Regions from separate parts of the Amycolatopsis cynarae genome, predicted to be linked through region 2. Evidence: riboswitches for the same ligand, from Rfam matches in the RefSeq annotation. Region 2 holds a riboswitch; the other holds the start of a gene.
The links. A riboswitch is a leader RNA that binds a small molecule or an ion and turns the genes downstream of it on or off. The one in region 2 is predicted to bind S-adenosylmethionine.

Region 1 (3,268 bases), 470 kb from region 2:
GGACAGCCCCAGCAGCTTGGCGAGCCCGGCGTCCACGCGCATCCCGTCGAGCCCGTCGGGGACGGGCAGCATCCGCGCCGTCATTTGCGGCCCCGGACGGTTCCGTCGTAGTCGCGGCCCAGCACCGACAGCAGCACGATCAGGGCGCCGCCCACGCAGATGCACGAATCCGCCACGTTGAACACCGGGAAGGCCTCGGCGTTGGGGGCGAACACGGAGATGAAGTCGACCACGTGCCCGCGCAGCGGGCCCGGCGCGCGGAAGAGGCGGTCGATCAGGTTGCCCAGTGCGCCGGCGAGCACCAGGCCGAGCCCGACCGCCCAGCCCGCCGAGCGCAGGCGACCGGCGAACCAGATGAGGGTGCCCACCACGGCGATCGCCACCAGCGCCAGCACCCAGGTCATCCCGGTGGCCATGGAGAAGGCCGCACCGGGGTTACGGACGAGCTGGAGGTAGACCAGGCCGCCGAGGAGCTTCACCGGCTCCCGTCCCTCCAAATTGGACACGACGAGGACCTTGGTGAGGATGTCGAGCGCGACCGCCGCAAGGGCGACGGCGGCGAGCAGACCCACCCGCCGCTTCGGCGCCTGCGGGGCCGGTTCCTCCCCGGAGCTGGTCTCGGGCTGCGATCGGTTTTCGGTGCTCACCCGGACCATTGTCCACGCCGGGCCGTCCGCCCTGCTCACCCGGCCAGGAACGGGGGCAGCGGGCGCGGGTCCGGCACGGGCGCCCAGCGCCCGGCGGGGCGGCCGTAGGTCCAGCGGGCACCCCGCGCGACGATCTGCCGCAGCGCCAGCACCAGCCGGTCGATGTGCTCTTCGGTGGTGCCCAGGCCCAGGCTCACCCGCACCGCCTGCGCGCCCTGCCCGGCCAGCCTGCGGGTGGCGATGTGCGCGCAGAACGCGCCGTCCCGCACACCGATGCCGTATTCGGCCGACAGCACCGCCGACAGCCAGCCCGGTTCGAAGCCGTCGAGGGTGAAGCTCACGGTACCGGTCCGGTCACTCTCGTCGTCGAACAACCGCAGTTCGGCCAGCCCCGGCACGGCGGCCAGCCCGGCCCGCAGGCGCTCCAGCAGCGCGTGCTCGTGCGCCTCCAACGCGTCCCAGTGCGCCCCGAGCTGCTCGCAGGCGACCGCGAGGGCATGGACGCCGACGATGTTGGGTGAACCGGCCTCGTGCCGTTCCGGGCCGGTGTGCCAGGTGACGCCGACCCCGGTCTCGTGCCGGGTGACGGCCTTGGTGGCGCCGCCACCGGCCAGATACGGCGTGGCGGCGCGCAGCCAGTCGGCGCGGCCGATCAGGGCGCCCGCCCCGAACGGCGCGTACAGCTTGTGGCCCGACAGCACGACGTAGTCGACGTCGAGGCCGGTCAGCGAGATCGGGCGGTGCGGGGCGAGCTGCGCCGCGTCCAGTGCGGTGCGGGCGCCGTGCCGCCGGGCGACCGCGGCGATCTCGGCCACCGGCAGGGTTTCCCCGGTCACGTTCGACGCGCCGGTCAGCACCACCAGCCGCGGCCCGGCCGGGCAGCCCGCCAGCGCCCGCTCCACCGCGGCGACGGCCGCGAGCCGGGTGCGTGGCGCCGGGATGCGGACCACGTTCGGGCCGCGCCACGGCAGCAGCGCCGCATGGTGCTCGGTGTCGAACAGCACCACCGAGGTGTGCCGGGGCAGGGCGCGCGCCAACAGGTTCAGGGCGTCGGTGGTGTTGCGGGTGAAGATCACGGTGTCCCGGTCGCGCGCGCCGGCGAACTTCCGCAGCACCTCCCGTGCCCGCTCATAGACCCTTGTGGACACTTGCGAGGCGAAACCGGCGCCGCGGTGGGCACTGGCGTACCACGGCAGGAAGGCGTCCACGGCGTCGCGGACCGCGGCCAGGCACGGCGCGCTGGCCGCGTGGTCGAGATTGGCGTAGCCGGTCTCTCCCCCGGTCACCAGCGGGACGCGGGTGCCCAGCACGGCCGGGATGTCCTGCCGGACACGGATTTCGGTGCTGTCGATGGTGCTGCCGACGGTGAGCGTCACGACGTCTCCTGGACGACCCAGGGACCCCGGGGGGTCCGCGCTTGCCCGCCGCACCGCGCGGCGGACCAGGTCCTCACCCGGGGCACCCCACCGCGGTAGGAGGGTTGCCGGCCAGCGAGCCGGGGCTTCGCGCTGGCACTCATGACCTGTGGGCAGCCTAGCCGAATGGGCCGGGACGAGGCGACCGGCGACCGGATGGTGGGACGGCGGTCAGCGGCCCGATTCGCCGCGCCAGCGCGCCAGCGGGCCCGCCCGGTCCACCGCGCGCAGCCGCCGCTCGGCGGTTTCGAGCGCCGATTCGGTGGCCACCACCAGCAACTGGTCGCCCTCCTGCAGCCGGGTGGTCCGCTGCGGGGTGAAGCTCTTCCCGTCGCGCACGATCAGGCTCAGCGACGCCCCCGCGGGCAGGCGCAGCTCGGTGAGGTAGACGCCGTGCAGCCGGGATCCCCGCTGGATGCGGACCTGCAGCAGCGCCGCCTGGAGCTCGTCCAACGCCGCGGAGTCCACCTCGATCTCCTTCGGCTCGGTCTCGGCGGACAGGCCGAGCACCCCCGCCAGCCTGCTCAGCGTCGTGCCCTGCACCAGGGTGAGCACGACGACCAGCACGAACACCGCGTCCACCAGCCGCTCCGCGTCCGGCAGGCCGAGGGCGAGCGGGATCATGGCGAGCACGATGGGCACCGCCCCGCGCAGTCCCGCCCAGGACAGGAACACCTGCTCCCGCCAGGGAACGCGGAACGGCAGTTGCGACACCAGCACCGACAGCGGCCGGGCGAGCAGCAGCACCACCGCGCCCGCCACCAGGCCCGGCACCACCGCGTACAGCAGGCGTTCCGGGGTGGCAAACAGGCCGAGCAGCACGAACAGCCCGATCTGCGCGAGCCAGCCCATGCCCTCGGCGAAGGACACCGTGTCGGAACGGTGCGGCAGGCGGGCGTTGCCCAGGATCAGCGCGGCGACGTAGGTGGCGAGCAGTCCCGACGCGTGGGCGAACTGGCCGCAGGCGTAGGCGACCACGCACATCGCGACCGTCGCGAGTGGATAGAGACCGGTGGCGGGCAATGCGGCGCGCCGCAGGGCCCACGCCCCCAGCCAGCCCAGTGCCGCCCCCACCGCGAGACCGGCCAGTAGTTCGTAGACCACCAGCAGGGGCAGCGTCCAGTCCAGCCGCGAACCCTCGGCGAGCACGACCACGGCGATGTAGGCCGGGGCGTCGTTGAGGCCGGACTCGATCTCCAGCGCGCC
Region 2 (3,268 bases):
GCTGCGGGCGACCACCCGGGCCGGCCGGGTCCTGCTCACCGGCGACGTCGAACTCCTCGCCCAGAGCGCCCTGCTCACCGACGGCACCGATCTGCACGCGGAGGTGCTCAAGACACCACACCACGGAAGCCGCTACTCGCTGCCCCAGTTCTTCGCCGCGGTGTCCCCGCGGGTGGCACTGGTCAGTGCCGGCGCAGGCAACCCCTACGGCCACCCCAGTAGGTCCACAATGGACACACTGGCCGCGGGTGGTGCGCTTGTCGCCCGCACCGACACCGACGGCGACGCGGCGGTGCTCAGCCAGAAGGGAGAACTCGCGTTGGTGCGCAGGGGAAAATGAGCGTGCGGGCCCGTGCGGTCAGCTTTCGAGCGCCCGGCGGACGGCGTCGGCGTTCGGCGGCACTGTCGCCTTAGGACCGATCCGGCCCTCGACGGCGTCCAGTGTCTTCAGGCCGTCGCCGGTGATCAGCAGCACCGTCTCCGCCTCGGGGTCGAGCTTGCCGGTCTCGATGAGCTTCTTGGCGGTCGCCACGGTGACCCCGCCGGCGGTTTCGGTGAAGATGCCCTCGGTTCGCGCGAGCAGGCGGATGCCCTCGACGATTTCCTCGTCGCTGACGTCCTCGATCGCGCCGCCGGTGCGGTGGACCGTGTCGAGCACGTAGGGCCCGTCCGCCGGGTTGCCGATGGCCAGGGAGCGGGCGATGGTGTCCGGCTTGACCGGCTGCACCACGTCGTAGCCGTTGCGGAACGCGGCCGAGACCGGCGAGCAGCCGGTGGCCTGCGCGCCGAAGACCTTGTACGGGCTCTCTTCCACCAGGCCGAGGCTGCCCAGTTCGCGGAAGCCCTTGTCCACCTTGGTCAGCTGGGAGCCGGACGCGATCGGGACCACGATCTGCTCCGGCAGGCGCCAGCCGAGTTGCTCGGCGACCTCGAAGGCCAGGGTCTTGGAGCCCTCCGAGTAGTACGGGCGGACGTTGACGTTCACGAACGCCCACGTGTCGTGCTCGGCGGCGAGCTGGGTGGCGAGGCGGTTCACGTCGTCATAGTTGCCGTCGACGGCAATGAGGTCGCCGTCGTACACCGCGGTGGTGAGCACCTTCGCGCGCTCCAGCGAGGACGGGATCAGCACCACCGAGCGCCAGCCGGCCCGGGCCGCCGCGGCCGCCACGGCATTGGCCAGGTTGCCGGTCGAAGGGCAGGCGAGGGTGTCGAAACCGAACTCCCGCGCGGCGGCCAGCGCGACGGCGACCACGCGGTCCTTGAACGAGTGGGTGGGGTTGCCGGTGTCGTCCTTGACCCACAGCCGCTTCAGGCCGAGGGCCTTGGCGAGCCGGTCGGCACGCACCAGCCTGGTACAGCCCGGTTCGGTGTTCGGGATTTCCTCGACGTTCGAGGGCACCGGCAGCAGCTTCTTGTACCGCCAGATGTTCTTCGGCCCGGCTTCGATGTCCTCCCGGCGGACCCGGCCGAAGTCGTAGGCGACCTCCAGCGGCGAAAAGTCCTCGGCGGAAACGAACTCCGGGGCGAGCGGCTGGCGGTGGCCCTCCTCTTTGGAAACCAGTTCCACGGCGGGGCCCAGGTCCAGGGCGCGGCCGGTCGAAGCAGTCCTGAGGGTGGCAGTCATCGCGAGGTCCTTTCCTCATCTGTCCCGCCGGGGCGGGCCGGAATTGGCACCGTGGTCGTCAGCTACCTCGCGGAATCGAGATGACAGGCTGACGCCGGTTGCCGGGGCTTCATCGGGCCGTTCCCTCTGCCCCTCTGGATGAGCGGTATTCGGTTGTGTGCGGCGGCCCTTCCAGGCGGCACGCGCCTAACACCATACGACAGGGCGTTCTCGCGGCGCCATGCCCCTGCGGGGTTCGTCACCGTGGCAGGATCGTGGCGTGAGCTCGCCCGCGGTCCCGTCCCTTCATCTCGTCCTCGGCGAAGAGGAACTCCTCGTCGAGCGTGCCGTGCGTGCCGCGCTCGAAACGGCCAGGAAGACGGATCCCGCGGCGGAACTCACGAAGGCCAAGGCGGCCGAGCTCACCGTGCCCGGACTGGCCGAACTGGTCAGCCCCTCACTGTTCGCCGAGGGCCGGGTGATCGTGCTCGAGGCCGCGCAGGACATAGGACAGGAACTCGCCGACGCCGTGCTGTCCTACCTCAAGATGCCCGCCGAGGGTGTGGTGCTCGTCGTCGTCCACACCGGTGGCGGGCGGAGCAAGGCGGCCAAGGCGCTGCCCGCCGCACTGCGCAAGGCGGGCGCACAGGTCACCGAATGCCCGAAGATCACCAAGTCCGCCGAGCGGGAAATGTTCGTGCGCAACGAAGTCCGCCAGGCCGGGGGCCGGATCGAGCCGGGCGCGGTGGCCGTGCTCCTCGATGCGGTCGGTTCGGATCTGCGGGAACTGGCGTCGGCGTCGGCCCAACTGGTCGCCGACACCGGGGGCAAGGTGGACGAGGAGGCGGTCCGCCGCTACCACCGGGGACGGGCCGACGTGACCGGTTTCGCGGTCGCCGAGAAGGCCGTGGGCGGTGACCGGGCCGCCGCGCTGGAGTCGATGCGCTGGGCCGAGCAGATCGGCGTGCCGCACGTGCTGGTCGCGGATGCGCTCGCGGACGCCGTCCGCACGATCGCGCGGGTGTCCGCCGCGGGCCGCGGCAATCCGAACCAGCTGGCGGGCGAACTGGGCATGCCGCCCTGGAAGGTGCGCAAGGCACAGGGGCAGTCGCGCGGATGGTCCCCGGCCGGGCTCGCCGCCGCGATGGGCATCGTGGCCAGGGTGAACGCCGAGGTCAAGGGCCAGGCGGCCGATCCGTCCTACGCCCTCGAACGGGCGATTCTCGATCTCGCCGACGCACGCGACCGGCACTGACGGCACTGACCGGCACCGACATTTCCCCGGGCGGGCTGCGCAACGACGGAGGGCCCGCCGCTGCGTGGCAGCGGCGGGCCCTCCGGGATGCGTGAACTCAGAGCTGGTTGGCGCGCTTGGCCATGGCCGACTTCTTGTTCGCGGCCTGGTTCGGGTGGATGACACCCTTGCTGGCGGCCTTGTCGAGCTTCTTCGCGGCGGCCTGCTGCAGCTCGATCGCCTTGTCCTTGTCCCCGGCCTCGGCGGCTTCGCGGAACTTGCGGATCGCGGTCTTCACCGAAGACTTGATCGACTGGTTGCGCTGGCGCGCCTTCTCGTTGGTCGTGATGCGCTTGATCTGGGACTTGATGTTGGCCACGCGGGCACTCCTTCGATCTGCTTCCGGGATTCGCCGCCGTGTTCTCGTGGCC

Region 1: it holds a riboswitch for S-adenosylmethionine, as region 2 does, so the genes downstream of both, ORV05_RS21865 (aminotransferase class V-fold PLP-dependent enzyme) here and thrC (threonine synthase) in region 2, are expected to answer to the same signal.

Annotation. Positions count from the first base shown of each region.
Region 1 covers NZ_CP113836.1:4,580,139-4,583,406, forward strand. The annotation lists gene ORV05_RS21855 (RluA family pseudouridine synthase) at 1-84, opposite strand, end outside; gene lspA (signal peptidase II) at 81-656, opposite strand; gene ORV05_RS21865 (aminotransferase class V-fold PLP-dependent enzyme) at 683-2,023, opposite strand; SAM riboswitch class IV at 2,056-2,170, opposite strand; gene ORV05_RS21870 (potassium/proton antiporter) at 2,234-3,268, opposite strand, start outside.
Region 2 covers NZ_CP113836.1:5,054,390-5,057,657, reverse strand. The annotation lists gene ORV05_RS24170 (ComEC/Rec2 family competence protein) at 1-340, shown strand, start outside; gene thrC (threonine synthase) at 359-1,624, opposite strand; SAM riboswitch class I at 1,637-1,769, opposite strand; gene holA (DNA polymerase III subunit delta) at 1,884-2,858, shown strand; gene rpsT (30S ribosomal protein S20) at 2,956-3,216, opposite strand.